Regions from separate parts of the Streptomyces sp. NPDC091209 genome, predicted to be linked through region 1. Evidence: riboswitches for the same ligand, from Rfam matches in the RefSeq annotation. Region 1 holds a riboswitch; the other holds the start of a gene.
The links. Region 1 has a riboswitch for glycine ahead of gcvT (glycine cleavage system aminomethyltransferase GcvT). Riboswitches for the same ligand answer to the same signal wherever they lie in the genome.
Positions count from the first base shown of each region.

Region 2: linked by a shared signal. The riboswitch ahead of gcvP (aminomethyl-transferring glycine dehydrogenase) and the one ahead of gcvT (glycine cleavage system aminomethyltransferase GcvT) in region 1 are both predicted to bind glycine.

Region 1 is NZ_JBIVVR010000011.1:293,489-304,461, reverse strand. Features, by position in the region: gene glyA (serine hydroxymethyltransferase) at 1-819, opposite strand, end outside; gene gcvH (glycine cleavage system protein GcvH) at 831-1,208, opposite strand; gene gcvT (glycine cleavage system aminomethyltransferase GcvT) at 1,393-2,541, opposite strand; glycine riboswitch at 2,689-2,785, opposite strand; gene ACIQRL_RS30195 (AAA family ATPase) at 2,961-3,629, shown strand; gene ACIQRL_RS30190 (enhanced serine sensitivity protein SseB) at 3,693-4,466, shown strand; gene ACIQRL_RS30185 (enhanced serine sensitivity protein SseB C-terminal domain-containing protein) at 4,694-5,494, shown strand; gene ACIQRL_RS30180 (ABC transporter permease) at 5,971-6,969, shown strand; gene ACIQRL_RS30175 (ABC transporter substrate-binding protein) at 7,008-8,780, shown strand; gene ACIQRL_RS30170 (ABC transporter permease) at 8,853-9,860, shown strand; gene ACIQRL_RS30165 (ABC transporter ATP-binding protein) at 9,857-10,954, shown strand; gene ACIQRL_RS30160 (ABC transporter ATP-binding protein) at 10,951-10,973, shown strand, end outside.
Region 2 is NZ_JBIVVR010000005.1:3,613-14,585, forward strand. Features, by position in the region: gene ACIQRL_RS15605 (DUF881 domain-containing protein) at 1-884, shown strand, start outside; gene ACIQRL_RS15610 (small basic family protein) at 881-1,213, shown strand; gene ACIQRL_RS15615 (DUF881 domain-containing protein) at 1,219-2,076, shown strand; gene ACIQRL_RS15620 (FHA domain-containing protein) at 2,138-3,094, shown strand; gene ACIQRL_RS15625 (MerR family transcriptional regulator) at 3,137-3,892, shown strand; gene ACIQRL_RS15630 (bifunctional nuclease family protein) at 3,979-4,452, shown strand; gene ACIQRL_RS15635 (MerR family transcriptional regulator) at 4,671-5,345, shown strand; gene ACIQRL_RS15640 (DNA polymerase IV) at 5,418-6,935, shown strand; gene ACIQRL_RS15645 (PRC-barrel domain-containing protein) at 6,860-7,228, opposite strand; glycine riboswitch at 7,344-7,439, shown strand; gene gcvP (aminomethyl-transferring glycine dehydrogenase) at 7,617-10,502, shown strand; gene ACIQRL_RS15655 (DUF5999 family protein) at 10,638-10,844, opposite strand.

The sequences.
Region 1 (10,973 bases):
GGAGACGGCCTTGGCGGCGATCACGTGCTCCAGGGGACCGCCCTGCTGGCCGGGGAAGACCGCGGAGTTGATCTTCTTGGCCAGCTCGGCCGTCGAGAGGATCACGCCGCCGCGCGGGCCGCCGAGGGTCTTGTGGGTCGTCGTCGTGACGACGTGGGCGTGCGGCACCGGGTTCGGGTGCAGCCCCGCGGCCACCAGGCCCGCGAAGTGCGCCATGTCGACCATGAGGTACGCGCCGACCTCGTCGGCGATACGGCGGAACTCCGCGAAGTCCAGCTGCCGCGGGTAGGCCGACCAGCCGGCCACGATCAGCTTCGGCCGGGACTCCTTGGCGAGGCGCTCGACCTCGGCCATGTCGACCTGGCCGGTCTCGTCGCTCACGTGGTACGGGACCACGTTGTAGAGCTTGCCGGAGAAGTTGATCTTCATGCCGTGGGTGAGGTGCCCGCCGTGCGCGAGGTTCAGACCCATGATCGTGTCGCCCGGCTTGAGCAGCGCGAACATCGCGGCCGCGTTGGCCTGGGCGCCCGAGTGCGGCTGCACGTTCGCGTGCTCGGCGCCGAACAGCGCCTTGACCCGGTCGATGGCGATCTGCTCGACCACGTCGACGTGCTCGCAGCCGCCGTAGTAGCGGCGGCCCGGGTAACCCTCGGCGTACTTGTTGGTCAGGACCGAGCCCTGGGCCTCCATGACCGCGACCGGAGCGAAGTTCTCCGAGGCGATCATCTCCAGGGTGGACTGCTGGCGGTGCAGCTCGGCGTCGACGGCGGCCGCGACGTCCGGGTCCAGCTCGTGAAGGGGGGTGTTCAGAAGCGACATGCGGTGACTCCTCAGCCGGCGGTGAAGGCGGTGTACTCGTCGGCGGACATCAGGTCCTCGGGCTCGCCCGCGACGCGCACCTTGAACAGCCAGCCGCCCTCGAAGGGCGCGGAGTTCACGAGCGACGGGTCGTCCACGACGTCCTGGTTGGCCTCGACGACCTCGCCGTCGACCGGGGAGTACAGGTCGCTGACCGACTTGGTCGACTCCAGCTCGCCGCAGGACTCGCCCGCGGTCACCGTGTCACCGACCGCCGGGAGCTGGGCGTAGACCACATCGCCGAGCGCGTTGGCCGCGAACTCGGTGATGCCGACCGTCGCGACGCCGTCCTCGGCGACGGACAGCCACTCGTGCTCCTTGCTGTAGCGCAGCTGCTGGGGGTTGCTCATGACCTGAATTCTCCTGTACGCGGTGGAGTGCTGATGGAAGGAAGCGTGGGTGACCCGGGCGGATGTGCCCAGGGTCACGTCCGGCGCCCGACGGGCTCGCCCGTCAGTGCCGGAGCCCGACGGGCATCCGTGTCATGTCCGGCCCTTGCGGACCGGTGTCACGTCCGGCCCGTGCGGACCAGTGTCACTTCTGGCGCTTGTAGAACGGCAGCGCCACGACCTCGTACGGTTCGTGGCTGCCCCGGATGTCCACACCGACACCCGCGGTGCCCGGCGCCGCGTGCGCGGCGTCGACGTACGCCATGGCGATCGGCTTGCCCAGCGTGGGGGAGGGGGCACCGGAGGTGATCTCGCCGATCACCTTGCCGTCGGCGACGACCGAGTACCCGGCGCGCGGCACGCGACGCCCCTCGGCGATCAGGCCGACGAGGACCCGCGGCGGCTCGGAAGCGGCACGCTCGGCGGCTTCGGTCAGCGCCGCGCGCCCCACGAAGTCGCCGTCCTTCTCGAACTTCACGACCCGGCCGAGACCGGCGTCGAAGGGGGTCAGCGAGGTGGTCAGCTCGTGCCCGTACAGCGGCATGCCGGCCTCCAGGCGCAGCGTGTCGCGGCACGACAGACCGCAGGGGACCAGCCCGGCCGGGGTGCCCGCGTCGGTCAGCGCCTGCCACACCTTCTCGGCGTCGGCGGGGGCGACGAACAGCTCGAAGCCGTCCTCACCGGTGTAGCCGGTGCGGGCGATCAGGGCCGGAACGCCGGCCACCGTGCCCGGCAGGCCCGCGTAGTACTTCAGGCCGTCCAGGTCCGCGTCGGTGACCGCCTTGAGGATGCCGGAGGACTCGGGCCCCTGCACGGCGATCAGCGCGTACGCGTCACGGTCGTCGCGCACCACGGCGTCGAAACCGGCGGCGCGCTCGGTCAGCGCGTCCAGCACCACCTGGGCGTTGGAGGCGTTGGCGACGACCATGTAGTGAGGAGACGGGGCGTGAGAGGAACCGGCTTCGTGCTCGGCGAGGCGGTAGACGATCAAGTCGTCCAGGATGCCGCCGTCCTCCTGGCAGATCATGGTGTAGCGGGCGCGGCCGACGCCGACGGTCGCGATGTTGCCGACCAGCGCGTGGTTCAGGAGAGCGGCGGCCTCGGGGCCGGTGACGGTGATCTCGCCCATGTGGGAGAGGTCGAAGAGGCCGGCCTTCGTGCGGACGGCGAGGTGCTCGTCGCGCTCCGAGCCGTAGCGCAGGGGCATGTCCCAGCCTGCGAAGTCGGTCATCGTCGCGCCCAGCGAGCGATGCAGGGCATCGAGCGCGGTGTGACGGGGTGCGGTGCTGCTCATCGGTCTGGCTCCCAAGGCATGACGGCGAGGTCGTTCCTCCCCATCTGTCATCGGAACCTGAGAGGTTCATCAAGACCCCACGAAACGGTGGTCCTGATTTGCACCTTGGGTGGAGCCACCGGTGAGTGGCCCGCTTTTCAGATGTGCCTCGCCCGCGCGGTAACGGGGCCTGAGAGATTCAAGGGAGGGACTTGCTCCTTCGGCGCCCGGGTACACGTACCCAGGACTCTCCCGCGCGGATTCAAGCGGCCGGTATGCAGTTGGCGCGGCCATCATCGCACGCGCCGTCCGATCCCGGCAGCCCGGCATCTGTAACCGGGCTGTGGCAGTCCGCGCATGAAAAGGGGAAGCGCCGGGCATTACCTTCTCTTTACAGTCGACGGGGATGGGACTCCACACCCAAGGGGAGGACGGTCACGGTGAACAGGACCACGGCGTACGCGACGACCTCGGGTCTCGCGCTGCCCGAGCAGCCCGGAGCACCGGCCCGGGAGGCGCGCGGCCCGCATCCGGCGCCCGTCGTGCGGGATCTCCGCGACCGGCTCGGACACAGTCCGCACGGTCTCCGCTTCGGGGCGCGCGACCTCGTCGTGGTCACCGGACTGCCCGGCAGCGGCAAGTCGACGCTGATGCGGCGGGCCGTGCGGGGCGCGCGCGTCGACTCGCAGGACACCCGCGACCGCTGGGACGGCCGGATGGCCCGCCATCTGCCGTACGCGTTCTACCGTCCCCTCGTCCGCCTCGCGCACTACGCCGGCCTGCGCCGCGCGCTGCGGGGCGGCGGCGGACTCGTCGTGCACGACTGCGGTACACAGGCCTGGGTGCGCCGCTGGCTCGCCCGCGAGGCCCGGCGCCGGGGCGGCGCGCTGCACCTGGTGCTGCTCGACGTCACGCCGGGCACCGCACGGCGCGGGCAGCGCGAGCGCGGCCGGGGCGTCTCGCGCTACGCCTTCGCCCGTCATCGCGGCGCGGTCGCCCGGCTGCTGCGCTCCGCGGAGAGGGGAGACCTGCCTCCGGGGTGCGGCTCGGCGGTGCTCATCGACCGGGACGCGGCGGGCGTCCTGCGCAGGATCGACTTCGGCCACTGACCGGTTGCGGTGGCCCACTAACCTTTCCAGCCGGAACAGTGGTTCGAAGCGGGCGGTAGACAGATGGACTTTCCGGCACAGGCGCACCCCCATCCGCACGGCGGTTGGCCCGGCAACGAGCTGGAGGAGGTGTTGTCCTCCTCCCTCGGCATGCCCGCGGGCCCCTCGTCGGCCGCTCGTATCGTCGAGGTGCTCGGCCGCAGCTTCGTGTGGGTGCCGCTGCCCAACGGCGGCGGCCCGCAGAGCGGTCCGCTCGATCTGCCCACGATGGACCTCGGGGGCCAGGTCTACGTCCCGGTCTTCAGCTCCGAGGAGCAGTTCCGCCAGGTCACCGGCGGTCACATGTCGTTCACGATCGCGCCCGCCGTGGAGTTCGCCCGCGGACTTCCGCCGCAGGTCGGCATCGCGGTCAACCCGGACGGTGTGGTCGGCGTACCGCTGCCCCCGATGGCCGTCGCCGAGCTGTGCCGGGCCGGGCGGACCCCGCTGGACGGGGCGGGCGGTGGCCGGGTGCGGCTCTTCGAGCCCGACTGGCAGGAGGACCCGATGGACTTCCTCGCCGCGGCCTCGGCCGAGTTCGCCGGGACCGGCGTCGTCCTGAGCGCCCGCCGCTGTCTGGCCAGCATCGAGGGCGACGATCCGGTCATGTTCATCGGTGTCGAACTCTCGGTGTGGGAGGGCGAGGCCCGCGCCCTGCCCCTCGACGCGCTGGGCCGGGCCCTCGGCCGCGTCCCGATGAACATTCCGGTGAACCTGGTTCTCCTCGACGTGACGCAGGATCCGGTCGGCGACTGGATGCGAGCCCAGGTGCGCCCCTTCTACCAGCACGGTCTCTGAACGCCGCCCGCTCCGGGGCGCCCGGGAGACCGTGCGCCCGGCCGCGCGGGGCCCGCGGCGCCCCGCACGCGGCGGGCCGGCGCTCTCGACGGCTTCCCCCGGCGGAGCGCGAACGCCGCATAAGCTGGTTTCATGGCCTGGTCGAGGTGTTGACGCATGTTCGTAACCGGCGCCTCGGGCGTAAGGGATGAGTTCGTCGTGAATTGTTCGCGAAGGGGCGGTTGAGGGTGAGCGCGTCGGGCACGGCCGCGGCCGGGCAGGTCGAGCACATGCTGCGCCAGGTGACTCCCGGGCGTTACGACGCCTACGAGGCGCTCCTTCGCGCGCTCGCGACCCCGTCGTCCGGCCAGGTGTGGATGCTGCTCTGGCACGGCCAGGCCGGCTCTCCGGACGCCCAGTACGGGAACATGCAGGTGGAGGGCTTCGGGTACGCGCCCTGTGTCACCTCGGCCCAGGAGCTCTCGGCCAGTGGCTGGAACCGCTCGTACGAAGTCGTGGACGGGCTGGACGTCGCCCGCACCCTGTACCCCGACCAGTTCGGCCTGTGGCTCAATCCACACGCCCCCGGCGGCGGTCTCGGCATCCCCTGGCTGGATCTGCGCCGGATCGCCACGGGCCTGGAGCGGCAGCCCGCGGGCCCGCTCCGGCTCTCCGAGCCCGGCATCGAAATCCCGCAGTTCTACGCCCTGTTGACCCAGAACGCGCATCTGACCCCGGCCGTGCGCTCGTTGCGCCGGGCCTGGGTGCAGCCCTCGCTCGGGGCGCCTTATCTGGCCATCGGCCTTGACGTGTACGACACTTCACCGCCCGCTGTGGACTCGGTGCGGGCGATGATGCAGCAGTCCATCGGCGCGGTCCCGGACGGGCTGCCCGTCTCCACCGTGGCGATGTCGGACGAGTTCGACCCGGTGGCGATGTGGCTGCGCGCCCATGCCCGGCCGTTCTACGACCGTGAGGCGCACGCGGCTCCCGCACAGGCGCCGATGGCGGGCGGCTACGGCTATCCGCCGGCCCGTGGCGGCTACTGAGGGCGTCCCGAATCCCGGACCTGTCGGATGCCAGTGCGAGTTCGGCTGGCATCATGACCCTGCACACGGCCTTCATATGTCGTGCGTCCCATGCTGCTGACCTGCGGGGAAGTGGGCGTTTGTGCCGAGTGTCCCGATTTGGTGGCACTTGAGACCGAAAAGACCCTTTTGGTCACTTTGGTGTCAATTGGCAACCGTCCGGATCCTGTTACCCACTGTTCGGATAACGGAATCCCTCAACAAGCATCACGGTTGCGCATACTTTCCCCATGAGGCCTGGCACCCGATCGTGGCGGCACTGAAGACTCCCCCAACAGACACGGGGTCTTCGGTCCTGTGAGCGAATGCAAGTCGAATCATCAGCCGGGCCATCGGGCCGCACCACCTGCGGTCAACTTCCCGGCGAGCAAGTGAACCAAGCCGCAGACAGCGGCAGGCGTAGGCCGGTCACCACCGGCGAGAGGGGTCGGGTCACTGTGACCGCACCGATCGAGACCACCGCGGCGGCAACGGAAGCGCAGCCAGAGGCTGTGCTTGCCGGGGTCGGCAAGGGGCAGATCGAGGGCCGTTCCCTGGGACAGATCGCCTGGACGCGCTTCAAGCGCGACAAGGTGGCGGTCGCCGGCGGTGTCATCGTCGTACTGCTCATCCTGCTGGCGATCCTCGCCCGGCCCCTCCAGTCGATGCTGGGGCTGGACCCGAACGCCTTCCACCAGGACCTGATCGACCCCAACACCTCGCTGCCCACGGGCGGTTCGGGTGGCATGAGCGCGGACCACCCGCTCGGAGTCGACCCGAAGTTCGGGCGCGACCTGGCCACCCGCATCCTGGAGGGCTCCTGGGTGTCGCTGGTGGTCGCCTTCGGCGCCACCATCCTGTCGAACGTGATCGGCGCGATCCTGGGCGTCGTCGCGGGCTTCTACGGCGGGCGGGTCGACTCGATCATCAGCCGCCTGATGGACACCTTCCTCGCCTTCCCCCTCCTGCTCTTCGCGATCGCCATCTCCGCCACCCTTCAGGGCGGCGCGTTCGGCCTCGAAGGGCTCCCGCTCCACCTGAGCGTTCTGATCTTCGTGATCGGCTTCTTCAACTGGCCCTACCTGGGCCGGATCGTCCGAGGCCAGACGCTCGCCCTGCGTGAGCGGGAATTCGTGGACGCCTCCCGCGGTATGGGCGCCAGGGGCCCGTACATCGTGTTCCGGGAGCTGCTGCCCAACCTGGTCGGCCCGATCATCGTCTACTCGACGCTGCTCATCCCGACCAACATCCTCTTCGAGGCGTCCCTCAGCTTCCTCGGGGTCGGCATCCAGCCCCCGCAGGCGTCCTGGGGCGGCATGCTCAGGGATGCGGTCACCTACTACGAGGTCGACCCGCAGTTCATGATCGTGCCCGGCCTCGCCATCTTCGTGACCGTCCTCGCGTTCAACCTGCTCGGCGACGGTCTCCGCGACGCTCTCGACCCGCGCAGCCGTTGATGTCTGACGGACACCGAGAGATCACCAAGTTTCCGACAATGGAGGGGAACCCGCCCATTATGCGAAGGTCAGCGCTGGCCGCTATAGCGGCCATCGGCTCCGCGAGTCTGCTCGTTGCAGGCTGCAGCAAGGCCGATGACAACAAGAACGACGGCACCGCCAAATCAGCTGGGGCCAACGCAGCAACCACGGGCGTCGTCAACGCCTCCACGAAGAAGGGGGGCACGGTTACGTACGAGTACTCCGATGTCCCGGACTCCTTCGACCCGGGCAACACGTACTACGCGTACATGTACAACCTCAGCCGGCTGTACGCCCGCCCGCTGATGACGTTCCAGCCCGGCGCCGGTCAGAAGGGCAACACCCTTGTCCCCGACCTCGCGGCCGGCAAGGGCGTCCCGAGCGACGGCGGCAAGACCTGGACGTACAAGCTGCGTACCGGCCTGAAGTACCAGGACGGCACGCCGATCACGTCCAAGGACGTCAAGTACGCGGTGGAGCGCTCGAACTTCGCGCGTGACGTGCTCTCCCTCGGCCCGAACTACTTCCAGCAGTTCCTCGTGGGCGGCGACAAGTACCAGGGTCCCTACAAGGACAAGAGCGGCAAGGGCCTCGACTCGATCGCGACCCCTGACGACACGACCGTCGTCTTCCACCTGAAGACCGCGTTCCAGGAGTTCGACTACCTGGTCGCCTCGCCGCAGACGGCTCCGGTCCCGCAGGCCAAGGACAACGGCGTCGACTACGTCAAGAACATCGTGTCCTCGGGCTCGTACAAGTTCCAGAGCTACTCGGACGGCAAGCAGGCCGTCCTCGTGCGCAACGAGAACTGGGACGCGAAGTCCGACCCGCTGCGCAAGCAGTACCCGGACAAGATCGTCGTCAACCTGAAGGTCAACGCCGAGACGATCGACAAGGACGTCCTCGCGGGCGACGCGATCGACCTCGGTGGTGGCGGTGTCCAGGCCGCGACCCAGGCGCAGCTGCTCACCTCCGCCGACAAGAAGGCCAACACCGACAACACCTACGGTGGCCGTCTCGTCTACATGGCGATCAACACCAAGGTGAAGCCGTTCGACAACGTCGCGTGCCGCAAGGCCGTGCAGTTCGCGATCGACAAGGTCTCGGTGCAGACCGCCGAGGGCGGCCCGATCCGCGGCGACGTGGCCTCCACGGTTCTCCCGCCCGACATCCCGGGCTACGCCAAGTCGGACGTCTACGCGTCCGCCGGCAACAAGGGTGACGCGGCCAAGGCCAAGGACCAGCTCAAGGCCTGTGGCAAGTCGACCATCAGCACCAACATCACCGCGCGCAGCGACCGCCCGCAGGAGATCGACGCGGCCACCGCGATCATCGCCTCTCTGAAGGCGGCCGGCATCAACGCCACCCTGAAGCAGTACCCGTCGGGCAAGTACTTCACCGACTACGCGGGTGTCCCGAAGTTCACCGAGAAGCAGAACATCGGCCTGATCATGATGCAGTGGGGTGCCGACTGGCCCTCCGGCTACGGCTTCCTGCAGCAGATCCTGAACGGCAGCGCGATCGGCGCCTCGGGTAACACCAACCTGTCGCAGTACGACAACAAGGACGTCAACGCCCTCCTCGAGAAGGCGATCGGCACGCAGGACGACACCGCGCGCAACGGCCTGTACACCGAGATCGACAAGAAGACCATGGACGACGCCGTCCTCGTGCCGCTGACCTACTTCAAGGTTCTGCTGGCCCGCCCGCAGTACGCGACCAACCTGGTCTCCACGGCGGCCTTCAGCGGTCAGTACGACTACCTCAACATCGGCACCACGAAGAAGTAGCAGCCCCGGAAGGCAGGTGAAGGCATTGGTGCCCGCGGGCTTAGCGGCCCGCGGGCACCAGCGCCGATCCCCGTGATCTCGTACATCCTCCGTCGGACGGCAGCGGCAGCGATCCTGCTCCTGGTCGTCTCCGCGGTCACCTTCGCCATCTTCTTCCTGCTGCCAAGACTGGTAGGCCAGACCGCCGACCAGCTCGCGCAGCAGTACATCGGGAAGAGCCCGACGAAGGCCGACATTCTCGCGGTCAAGCACAACCTCGGTCTGGACCAGCCCGTCTACGTCCAGTACTGGCACTTCATCAAGGGGATCGTCAGCGGCGCTACCTATGACCTGGGTCCCACCAAGGCGCATTGCGGCGCGCCGTGCTTCGGGTACTCCTTCAAGACCCACCAGGCCGTCTGGCCGGAGCTCACCTCCCGCCTTCCGGTGACCCTCTCGCTCGCCGCGGGTGCCGCGGTGATGTGGCTCGTGTCCGGTGTGGCTGTCGGCGTGATCTCCGCGCTCAAGCCGCGCTCGTTCTTCGACCGCACCTTCATGGGCGTCGCGCTCGCCGGTGTCTCGCTGCCCATGTTCTTCACGGGCAACCTGGCGCTGCTGCTCTTCACCTACCAGTGGCCGATCTTCGGCCGCACCTACGTCCCGTTCAGCGAGAATCCCGCGCAGTGGGCCAACACCCTCTTCCCCGCCTGGTGTTCTCTCGCGCTCCTGTACTCCGCCATCTACGCGCGGCTCACCCGCTCGGGCATGATGGAGACGATGAACGAGGACTTCATCCGCACGGCCCGCGCCAAGGGCCTGCGCGAGAGCAAGGTCGTGGTCCGGCACGGACTGCGCGCCGCTCTCACCCCGATCATCACCGTCTTCGGCATGGACCTCGGTCTGCTGCTGGGCGGTGCCGTGATCACCGAGACCGTGTTCTCCCTGCACGGAGTCGGCGAGTACGCGGTGGCCGGCATCACTGACAACGACCTGCCGAAGATCCTCGGAGTGACCCTCCTCGCCGCGTTCTTCGTCGTCATCGCAAATCTTCTGGTGGACATGCTGTACGCGGCCGCCGACCCGCGGGTGAGGCTCTCATGACCGAACTTTCCAAGACCGGCGCCGCGGTCGGCGAGCCCGTCACCTCGTCCTCGAACGCTCCGCGCTCCTTCCTCGAAGTGCGCGACCTCAAGGTGCACTTCCCGACCGACGACGGTCTGGTCAAGTCCGTCGACGGGCTCACCTTCTCGGTGGAGAAGGGCAAGACCCTCTGCATCGTGGGTGAGTCGGGCTCCGGCAAGTCCGTCACCTCGCTCGCGGTCATGGGCCTGCACCGGCTCGGCGCGCGCGGCAAGAACGTCCAGATGTCGGGCGAGATCTGGCTCGACGGCAAGGAACTGGTCGGCGCCGACCCGGACGAGGTGCGCAAGCTCCGCGGCCGCGAGATGGCGATGATCTTCCAGGACCCGCTGTCCGCGATGCACCCGTACTACACGATCGGCAACCAGATCGTGGAGGCGTACCGCACGCACCACAAGGTCGACAAGAAGACCGCCCGCAAGCGGGCGATCGAGATGCTCGACCGCGTCGGCATCCCGGAGCCGGCCAAGCGCGCCGACAGCTACCCGCACGAGTTCTCGGGCGGTATGCGGCAGCGCGCGATGATCGCGATGGCGCTCGTCAACAACCCCGAGCTGCTCATCGCGGACGAGCCGACGACCGCCCTCGACGTCACCGTCCAGGCGCAGATCCTCGACCTCATCCGCGACCTGCAGAAGGAGTTCGGCTCCGCGGTCGTCCTCATCACCCACGACCTGGGTGTGGTGGCGGAGATCGCCGACGAGGTGCTGGTGATGTACGGCGGCCGGTGCGTCGAGCGCGGCTCCGTCGAGCGGGTCTTCGAGCAGCCGCAGCACCCGTACACCTGGGGTCTGCTCGGCTCGATGCCGCGTATCGACCGTGAGACGTCCGACCGGCTCATCCCGGTCAAGGGCCAGCCGCCGAGCCTCATCAACGTCCCCTCGGGCTGCGCCTTCCACCCGCGCTGCCCGTACGCGGACCTGCCCAAGGGCGATGTCACCCGCACCGTGCGTCCCGAACTGCAGCTCGTCGGCACCGGCCACTACACGGCCTGCCACCTCTCGCAGGAGGACCGCACGCGGATCTGGACCGAAGAGATTGCGCCGAAGCTGTGAGTGAGACGAACAAGACGGA
Region 2 (10,973 bases), on a different contig from region 1:
CCCCCGTTCGGAGCAGCGCTCCGCGCCCCCCGCGCCCGGACGCCTCCATGTCGCTGCTCACCAACGTCATGGATCACAGCCTCGACGAGGGGTACGCCGAGGCGGCCGCCCGCAGGGAGGCCGAGGATGCCGGCGGCATGCCGAAGACGGTCCGGGCCAAGCTGGGTCTTGCCGCGGGTCTGGTGCTCGCCGCGCTCGTGGTCACTCTGGGAGCGGCGAACGCTCGGCTGGCGGCGCCCGTCGTCGCCAAGGAGCGCCAGGAGCTCATCGACCGCATCGAGCGCGAGACGACGGCCGCGGACAAGCTGGAGAACGGCGTCGACACCCTGCGTGCCGATGTGAGCGCCCGCCAGCGAGCCGCGCTGAAGAAGGACGGCGGCGAGCAGGCCGACCTCGTGAGCATCCTGTCGGGTGCCACCGATGTGCACGGACCGGGCGTGAAGCTCGTCGTCAACGACGCCAAGGAAGCCAGCACCGGCGGTGACGGCACCAATCCGCGGGAGACCTCGGGATTCTCCGACACCGGACGCGTCCGGGACCGAGACATGCAGCGCGTGGTCAACGGCCTGTGGGAGTCGGGCGCCGAGGCCGTCTCCGTCAACGGACAGCGGCTGACAGCCCTGTCGGCCATCAGGGCCGCGGGTGACGCGATACTGGTCGACAACAAGCCGCTGGTGCCGCCGTACACGGTGCTCGCGGTGGGGGACGGCCAGCGGCTCAGCACCAGGTTCCAGAACAGCGCCGACGGGCTGTATCTGCACGCCCTGCAGGAGAACTACGGCATCCGGACCAGCATTTCCACCGAGGGCGACGTCCGGCTGCCCGCAGCACCGAGTGTGATCGTACGTACAGCAGAGCCGAGAACAGAGAAGGGCACACCGTGATCGCCGTACTGGGCCTCGTCGTGGGAGTCGTGGCTGGATTGTTGGTCCGGCCCGAGGTTCCGGCGGTCGTCGAGCCTTACCTTCCGATCGCCGTCGTGGCGGCGCTCGACGCCGTGTTCGGCGGTCTGCGCGCGATGCTCGACGGCATCTTCGACGACAAGGTCTTCGTGGTCTCGTTCCTGTCGAACGTGGTCGTCGCCGCGCTGATCGTTTTCCTGGGTGACAAGTTGGGTGTGGGTGCCCAGCTGTCCACGGGTGTCGTGGTCGTCCTCGGCATCCGGATCTTCTCCAATGCCGCGGCGATCCGTCGGCACGTGTTCCGGGCGTGAGGCCGATGAGCAACGAGAACGAAGACGAATCTCCCGAGAACCCGCTGCGCGAAGAGCTGCCGGAAGAGGTTCCCGCGGCCGTGCAGGAGCCCGAACCGGAGACGGCCGAGGAGAACGCCGAGGGGAACGCCGAGACGCCGCCGTCCGGCCGTCAGAGGCTGGTCGAGGGGCTTTGGCCGCCGCGGGTGTCGCGTGCCCAACTCATCGTCGCCGTGCTGCTGTTCGGCCTCGGCTTCGGCCTGGCCGTGCAGGTGGCGTCCAACAGCGACGGCGACAGCGCGCTGCGCGGCGCGCGTCAGGAAGATCTCGTCCGCATTCTCGATGAACTCGACAGCCGGACTCAGCGTCTTGAGGACGAGAAGCAGGGACTCGAGGATCAGCGCACCGAGCTGGAGAACAGCTCGAACCAGGCCGAGGAGGCCCGCAAGCAGACGGTCGAGAAGGAGAAGCAACTCGGCATTCTGGCGGGCACCGTGGCCGCCCAGGGACCCGGCATCACGCTGACCATCGACGACGCGAAGGGGGCGGTCAAGGCGGACATGCTGCTCGACGCGATCCAGGAGCTGCGCGCCGCCGGTGCGGAGGCGATCCAGGTGAACGGTGTGCGTGTGGTCGCCGGGACCTATCTGGCCGATTCCGGAGGCGGAGTGAAGGTCGACGGGAACAAGATCACCCAGCCCTATCGTTTCAAGGTCATCGGCAAGCCGCAGGATCTGGAGCCGGCGCTGAACATTCCGGGGGGCGTGGTGCAGACACTGGAGAAGGAGCAGGCCACCGTCACGGTGAACGGCTCGACGAAGATCGTCGTCGATGCCTTGCGACCGGCGGAGCGGCCTGACTACGCTCAGTCGTCCTCCCGGTGAACGGCGGTCGCATGGGGGCCGCCGGGCCAGGGCAGGAGGTTGCGGGGGGTCGGCGCACCGAATGGGTGGTGCGTGGTGGAAACTGTCTGGTGGATACGGACGTTGTGAGGATGTCCGGGTCGACCGGTGTGTTCAATCAGGGTTCGTCCTGCCCCACGGGCGGGTCTGTTTCGGTCAAGGGGAATCGCCCGTGAAGTTGTTTGCGAAGTTGTTCGGCAAGAGCACGCGAGAGGACAGTGGCGACAACGCGACTGCCCGTCACCGTGCACCGCGCCAGGGAGACGCGGAGGCCCAGAGCGGCGACCGTCCGCTGTTCCGGGACCAGGTCACCGGCCCCGGTGGACCCGGCGCGTCGTCTGTTGACCCTGCCCAGTCCGGCCGCATAGGTTTCGGGGAACCGTCAGCCTCAAGCACGGGTGGAGGGTTCGCCTCCGATCCGTATGCGTCCCATGCCCCTGGTGGGCAGCCGCGGCAGGAGGATCCGTCCATGTCGGCCCAGGTGTGTTCGAGGTGCGGGAACCGCAACGCGGAGAACAGCCGGTTCTGTTCCAACTGCGGTGCGCCGCTGCGGGTCGGACCCGAGCGTCCCTCGGAGCAGACGTCCACGATCTCCATCTCCGGTATCGAGGCGTACGACGCCGAGGTGACGGGTCAGACTCCCTCGCCGATGCTCTCCCCCGAGGCTCAGGCGGCTGTCGACGCGCTGCCGGTCGGATCGGCGCTCCTGGTGGTGCGCCGAGGCCCCAACTCGGGCAGCCGCTTCCTGCTGGACAGTGAGCTGACCACGGCCGGGCGTCATCCGCAGAGCGACATCTTCCTCGACGACGTGACGGTGTCGCGGCGCCATGTGGAGTTCCGTCGTATCGCGGACGGATCTTTCACGGTCGCCGACGTCGGCAGCCTGAACGGCACGTACGTCAACCGGGAGCGGATCGACCAGGTCCCGCTGTCGAACGGTGACGAGGTGCAGATCGGCAAGTACCGGCTGGTGTTCTACGCGAGCCAGCAGGGCATCTGACCCTCCCCCAAATCCGTCCGGGGGGACACCGAGGGAATGTCCATGCTTCAAACACCGAGCGGCGGTGCCGGCAGCGGTACCGCCGCCGCGGACAGTGGGCTGATGAGCATCGGCGCGGTGCTGAGCGTGCTGCGCGACGAGTTCCCCGAAGTCACCATCTCCAAGATCAGGTTCCTGGAGTCGGAGGGGCTCGTCGAGCCGCGGCGGACCCCTTCGGGGTACCGCAAGTTCAGCGCGAACGATGTCGAACGCCTCGGCCACGTCCTGAGGATGCAGCGTGACCACTACCTGCCGCTGAAGGTGATCCGCGAGCACCTGGACGCCCTGGCGCGCGGCGAGCAGGTGCGTCTGCCCTCCGTGGGCCGTCAGCGCGACCCGGGTGAGGGAGAAGCCCTCGGCGAGCTCTACAGCGAGCCCGAGGGGCCCACGGCGGCCCGGGTGGGCCGCGCCGAGCTGCTGGCCGCCGCCGAGATCGGTGAGCAGCAGCTCGAGGAGTGGGAGTCGTACGGACTGATCGGCCCGCTGCCCGACGGTGTCTACGACGCCGAGGCGGTGACGGTCGCCGCGCTCGTCGTCGAGCTGGGCCGGTTCGGGATCGAGCCGCGCCATCTGCGGGCGATGAAGGCCGCGGCGGAGCGTGATGCCGGACTGGTGGACCAGGTGGTCGCACCCCTGCGGCGGCACCGCAACCCACAGACCCGGGCGCATGCGGAGGCCCGTACGAAGGAACTCGCGGGCCTCACGGTGAAGCTGCACGCGGCACTCGTGCAGACCGCGCTGGGCGTGCGACTGCGCTGATCCGGCGTACCGGCGCGGGCCCTGGATCGTCCACCCGTTCTGTGCCCGACTACCCAAACGTCCCGGGCACGGCCTAGGGTTGCTGTGTGAACGAGCTCGATGTCGTAGGTGTCCGGGTCGAGATGCCCTCCAACCAACCGATCGTGCTTCTGCGTGAAGTGGGAGGCGACCGCTACCTCCCCATCTGGATCGGACCGGGGGAGGCGACGGCGATCGCCTTCGCACAGCAGGGCATGGCCCCCGCACGACCGCTGACCCACGACCTTTTCAAGGACGTGCTGGAGGCCGTCGGCCAGGAGCTCACCGAAGTACGGATCACGGACCTGCGCGAGGGCGTCTTCTACGCCGAGCTCGTCTTCGCCAGCGGGGTCGAGGTGAGCGCCAGGCCGTCCGACGCCATAGCGCTGGCCCTGCGCACCGGAACGCCGATCTACGGCAGTGACGGGGTGCTCGACGACGCCGGTATCGCGATCCCGGACGAGCAGGAGGACGAGGTGGAGAAGTTCCGCGAGTTCCTGGACCAGATCTCGCCCGAGGACTTCGGCACCAACAGCCAGTGAGGCGGGCGGGCGGAGGGCCGATCCGGGCCGCATTTGCCCGTGGCGAGTGTGGTGTGCCGCGGCCCGCGCCGAGAGCATTCGGCTAGCCTTTCCCCGCGGTAGGGCACGGGAAACCACTCTTAGGGTGATTATCACTCGGCGTGCCGAGTGTGGCGATCGTTGACGCGCCCCTGGTGACTGCCTACCGTCGAGAAGGCAGGTCAAGGACGGAGGTCGGCGTGAGAAGCAGCGGCGACGGTACGGCTGGGGGTGCTCCCGGACACGGTCCGGGAGAGAGCGGCCCGTACCCTCCCCCAAGCTCTCGGCTCGGCTCGAGCAGGGGGCACCCCCATCATGGCGGCGCGGCCGATCACGTTGCGCGGCGGCCGACAGCAGTGTCCGGTGAGGGAGGGACTGTTCCCGAGGAGCTCGGTTACCGCGGGCCCACGGCGTGCGCCGCCGCGGGCATCACCTACCGGCAGCTGGACTACTGGGCGAGGACCGGACTCGTCGAGCCCAGTGTGCGTCCCGCCTACGGGTCGGGGACACAGCGCCTGTACAGCTTCCGGGACGTGGTGGTCCTGAAGATCGTCAAGCGGTTCCTCGACACCGGGGTGTCGCTGCAGAACATCCGCACCACGGTCCAGCACCTGAGGGAGCGCGGCTTCCAGGACCTGGGGCGCATGACGCTGATGAGCGACGGCGCGACGGTCTACGAGTGCACCTCGCCCGACGAGGTCCACGCGCTGCTGCAGGGCGGCCAGGGTGTCTTCGGCATCGCCGTGGGCGTGGTGTGGCGGGACGTCGAGGGCGCCCTGTCGCAGTTGCACGGAGAGCGGGTCGACACCGGTGAGACGCTCCTCGGGCACAACCCCGCCGACGAACTCGCGCGCAGGCGCAACCGCGCGGTGTGACGCGCGGCTTTCGATGACGTGATGCCCCGGCCTGCCGGGGCATTGTCAGTGGCGTAGGGCAGCATCGGAGATGTGAGAACCGCGCCCACGATCCTGCATCTCGACATGGACGCCTTCTTCGCCTCGGCGGAGCAGGCGTCCAAGCCGAGCCTGCGCGGGAAAGCCGTCGTGGTGGGCGGGCTCGGACCTCGTGGAGTCGTCGCCACCGCCTCGTACGAGGCTCGCGTCTTCGGGGTGAACTCGGCGATGCCCATGGCCCAGGCCCGCAGGCGCGCCCCGAACGCCGCCTATCTCGTGCCGCGCTTCGGGCTCTACCGTGAGGTCAGCGAGCAGGTGATGGGGCTGCTGCGGGCCCTGTCGCCGCTGGTGGAGCCGCTGAGCCTGGACGAGGCGTTCGTGGACCTGGAGGCGGGCGGGACGGCCTGGGACGACGCCTCGGCGCGGCTGGCCGGTGCCAAGCTGCGCGCGGACATCCGGGCGGTCACGGGTCTCACGGGGTCGGTGGGGCTCGCCGCCTCCAAGATGCTGGCGAAGATCGCCTCGGAGCAGGCCAAGCCCGACGGTCTCGTGCTGATCGAGCCGGGCAGCGAGCGGGCGCTGCTGGGGCCGATGCCGGTGCGGACGCTGCCGGGCGTGGGGCCGGCCACCGGCGACCATCTGCGGCGGGCCGGCATCACCACCGTCGAGGAACTGGCCGAGGCGGGCGAGGACGAGCTCGTACGGCTGCTGGGGAAGGCGCACGGGCACGCGCTGTTCGCGATGGCGCTGGCCCACGACGAGCGCCCCGTGGTGGCCGAGCGGGAGACCAAGTCGGTGTCGGTCGAGGACACGTACGACGTGGACATCCACGACCGGGTCCGGGTGGAGCTGGAGGTGCAGCGGCTCGCGGACCGGTGTGTGCGGCGGCTGCGCCGGGCCGGGCTGTCGGGGCGGACGATCGTTCTGAAGGTACGCAGGTACGACTTCTCGACCCTGACCCGCTCCGAGACGCTGCGCGGGCCCACGGACGACCCCGGTGTCGTTCGGGAGGCCGCCGCGCGGCTGCTGGAGGGCGTGGACACGACCGGCGGCGTGCGCCTGCTGGGGGTCGGCGTCTCCGGGCTCGCCGACTACACGCAGGAGGACCTGTTCGCGCAGGCGCAGGCCGCCGCGGTGGGGGAGCCCGCGGCCGATGACCATTCGGCGGACGAGCCCGAGGGGGCCGTCGCGGAGGAGGCGGTGCCCGCCGAGCGGCGGTGGCCCTCCGGGCACGATGTGCGCCATGCCGAGCACGGGCACGGATGGGTGCAGGGGAGCGGGCTGGGACGGGTCACGGTGCGCTTCGAGACGCCCTCGTCCGAGCCCGGCCGGGTGCGGACCTTCCGGACGGACGATCCGCAGCTCGAACCGGCGGACCCGCTGCCCCTGGTGGAGCGAAGACCCGGCGGGTCCGCACCGGGTCCCGGCCCGGCGGCGTCAGAAGCCGCGACGCGAGGTCCGGAGCCGAAGGCGGGCCCGCACCCGGCCCCGGGGGCTCAGGCGTCCTCCGTGCCCGCGAGCCGGCCGAAGTCCCGGTCCGGCGGCGTCGGGGACGCCACGTCGAGCCCGTAGTGGTGGTAGAGCTGGAGTTCCTGTTCGGGGGAGAGGTGACGCCCGACGCCGAAGTCGGGGGCGTCCTTGATCAGGGCCCGGTCGAACGGGATGCGCAAGGTCCCCTCGACGATCTCGCTGGGCTCCAGGGGCACGAAGGCGTCCCTGCTGAACAGCCCGGTGCGTATGGCAGCCCACTCAGGGACGCCGGTCGCGTCGTCGAGGTACACCTCGTCGATCGTGCCGATCTTGGTGCCCTTGCTGTCGAACGCCTTGCGGCCGATCAGGTTGCGCGGATCGATGTCGGTCTGCACGGTCCCTCCACGTGGTCGCAAACTCATCCGTAAGTACTACAAAAGAGCACATTTGTGAGAGCGGCCACTCGAAGGCTGATGTCTTGTCCTCGCTGGTAGGCTGGCAGACGGCTGCTGATCCCGTGCGGGAGAGTCCTCCAGATTTCACCGGAGGCGCCGAAGGAGCAACTCCTCCCCGGAATCTCTCAGGCTCACGTACCGCACGGACGAGGTCACTCTGGAAAGCAGGGCGGGTGCTGTTGGCCTCCGCTCTCACCGACGGTGAAAGCCGGATCGTCCATGGACGATCCGGTGAAACTCTCAGGTTGAGATGACAGAGGGGGAGGCCGTCGGGGTACCCGTGCCGGGGTGCCCCTCGAAGGTCGCGTCAGACCAGGAGGCCTCCGCCATGACCGCCCCTCGCATTCCGCTTTCCGAGCTCGAACAGGGCATCCCCTTCGAGCAGCGCCACATCGGGCCCGACTCCGAAGCCCGGGCCAAGATGCTCGCGCAGGTCGGATACGGCTCGCTCGACGAGCTGACGGCCGCCGCGGTGCCGGACGTGATCAAGAATGCCGAGGCCCTGAAGCTGCCGGCCGCGCGCACCGAGGCCGAGGTACTGGCCGAGCTCCGCTCCCTCGCGGACCGCAACGAGGTGCTCGGCTCGATGATCGGCCTCGGTTACTACGGCACCTTCACGCCGCCGGTGATCCTGCGCAACGTCATGGAGAACCCGGCCTGGTACACCGCGTACACGCCGTACCAGCCGGAGATCTCGCAGGGCCGTCTCGAGGCGCTGCTGAACTTCCAGACCGTCGTCGCCGAGCTGACCGGACTGCCGACCTCCGGCGCGTCCCTCCTCGACGAGGGCACCGCCGCCGCCGAGGCGATGGCGCTGTCCCGCCGCATGGGCAAGAACAAGAAGGGCCTCTTCCTGGTCGACGCGGACGCGCTGCCGCAGACCATCGCCGTCATAGAGACCCGCGCCGAGCCGACCGGCGTCGAGATCGTCGTCGCCGACCTCGCCGACGGCATCCCGGCCGACCTCGCCGGGCGCGAGATCAACGGCGTGCTGATCCAGTACCCGGGCGCCTCCGGTGCCGTACGCGACATCAAGCCGATCGTCGAGCAGGCGCACGAGCTGGGCGCGGTCGTCACCGTCGCGGCCGATCTGCTCGCCCTGACCTTGCTCACCTCGCCCGGCGAGCTCGACGCGGACATCGCGGTCGGTACGACGCAGCGCTTCGGTGTGCCGATGGGCTTCGGCGGACCGCACGCCGGTTACATGGCGGTCCGCGAGAAGTTCGCGCGCAGCCTCCCCGGCCGGCTGGTCGGTGTCTCCGTGGACGCCGACGGGAACAAGGCGTACCGCCTCGCCCTGCAGACGCGTGAGCAGCACATCCGTCGTGAGAAGGCGACCAGCAACATCTGTACGGCTCAGGTGCTGCTCGCCGTGATGGCCGGCATGTACGCCGTCTACCACGGTCCCGACGGCCTGCGGACCATCGCACGGCGTACCCACCGCTACGCCACGGTCCTGGCCGCCGGGCTCACCGCCGGCGGTGTCGAGCTCGTGCACGGCGCGTACTTCGACACCCTCACCGTGCGGGTCCCGGGCCGGGCCGCCGAGATCGTCGCCGCCGCCCGCGACCACGGCGTCAACCTCCACCCCGTCGACGCCGACCACGTGTCGATCTCGTGCGACGAGACGACCACGCGCGAGCAGCTGGCCGCCGTGTGGACCGCCTTCGGCGTCGAGGGCGACATCGAGGCGCTGGACGCGAGCGCCGAGGACACCCTGCCGGCCGCGCTGCTGCGCACCGACGAGTACCTCACGCACCCCGTCTTCCACCAGCACCGCTCCGAGACCGCGATGCTGCGCTACCTGCGCAAGCTCTCCGACCGCGACTACGCGCTCGACCGCGGCATGATCCCGCTGGGCTCCTGCACGATGAAGCTCAACGCGACCACCGAGATGGAGCCGGTCACCTGGCCCGAGTTCGGGCAGATGCACCCCTTCGCGCCCGCCGAGCAGGCGCGGGGCTATCTGACGCTCATCCACGAGCTGGAGGACCAGCTCGCCGAGGTCACCGGCTACGACAAGGTGTCGCTCCAGCCCAACGCCGGTTCGCAGGGCGAGCTGGCCGGTCTGCTGGCCGTGCGCGGCTACCACCGCGCCAACGGCGACGACCAGCGCACCGTCTGCCTCATCCCGTCCTCCGCGCACGGCACCAACGCCGCCAGCGCCGTGATGGCCGGCATGAAGGTCGTCGTCGTGAAGACCGCGGACGACGGCGAGATCGACGTCCAGGACCTCAGTGCCAAGATCGAGCAGTACCGCGACGAACTGTCGGTGCTGATGATCACGTACCCCTCGACGCACGGTGTGTTCGAGGAGCACGTCGCCGACATCTGCGCCCAGGTGCACGAGGCCGGCGGCCAGGTCTACGTCGACGGCGCCAACCTCAACGCCCTGGTGGGCCTCGCCAAGCCGGGCCACTTCGGCGGCGACGTCTCGCACCTCAACCTGCACAAGACCTTCTGCATCCCGCACGGCGGCGGCGGTCCGGGCGTCGGCCCGGTCGGTGTGCGCGCGCACCTGGCGCCGTACCTGCCGAACCACCCGCTCCAGCCCGAGGCCGGTCCCGAGACCGGTGTCGGCCCGATCTCGGCCGCTCCCTGGGGCTCCGCGGGCATCCTGCCCATCTCCTGGTCGTACGTCCGGCTGATGGGCGGCGAGGGCCTCAAGCGCGCCACGCAGGTGGCCGTGCTCTCCGCGAACTACATCGCCAAGCGCCTGGAGCCGCACTACCCGGTGCTGTACACCGGTCCCGCCGGCCTGGTCGCGCACGAGTGCATCATCGACCTGCGCCCGCTCACCAAGGCGACCGGCGTGAGCGTCGACGACATCGCGAAGCGCCTCATCGACTACGGCTTCCACGCGCCGACCATGTCGTTCCCGGTGGCCGGCACGCTGATGATCGAGCCGACCGAGTCCGAGGACCTGGGAGAGCTCGACCGGTTCTGCGACGCGATGATCGCGATCCGCGCGGAGATCGAGAAGGTCGGCTCCGGCGAGTGGGCGGTGGACGACAACCCGCTGCGCGGGGCGCCGCACACGGCCGCCGCGCTCGGCGGCGACTGGGAGCACCCGTACAGCCGCGAGGAGGCCGTCTTCCCGGCCGGTGTCTCGCCCGCCGACAAGTACTGGCCGCCGGTGCGCCGCATCGACCAGGCGTACGGCGACCGGAACCTCGTCTGCTCCTGCCCGCCGCTGGACGCCTACGAGGACTGATCAGCGCTCGGCACGTGGACGGCTACGGGGAGTGATCACCCTCGGTCATGCGTCGGGGCCGGTTCGGAGAGTACGTCTCCGGGCCGGCCCCTCGTGTGTCTGGGCGGCCGGTCAGGGCCGCCCGGGTGGTGCGGCTCAGGCGGCCGTCATCACCTGCGCGCCGCCCAGCGGGCGGTGCGGCGCGATGATCTGGCCGTCGGGCAGGAGCTCACCGGTGTCCTCGAAGAGCAGAACGCCGTTGCACAGCAGGCTCCATCCCTGCTCCGGGTGGTGCGCCGCGAGGCGGGCGGACTCCCGGTCGGCTGATTCGGCTGAAGGACACGGTGGCTGGTGCTGGCACATGGATGGGATCTTTCGCTGGGTCGAGGTGTGAGTGATGGCTGTGGTGTCTGTCTTGCGGCTTGAGGTACTCATGGCCGCCCCCCGTTGATGTGTGGTCTGACCCCAGTGTTGCCCCACGGGCGCCAATCC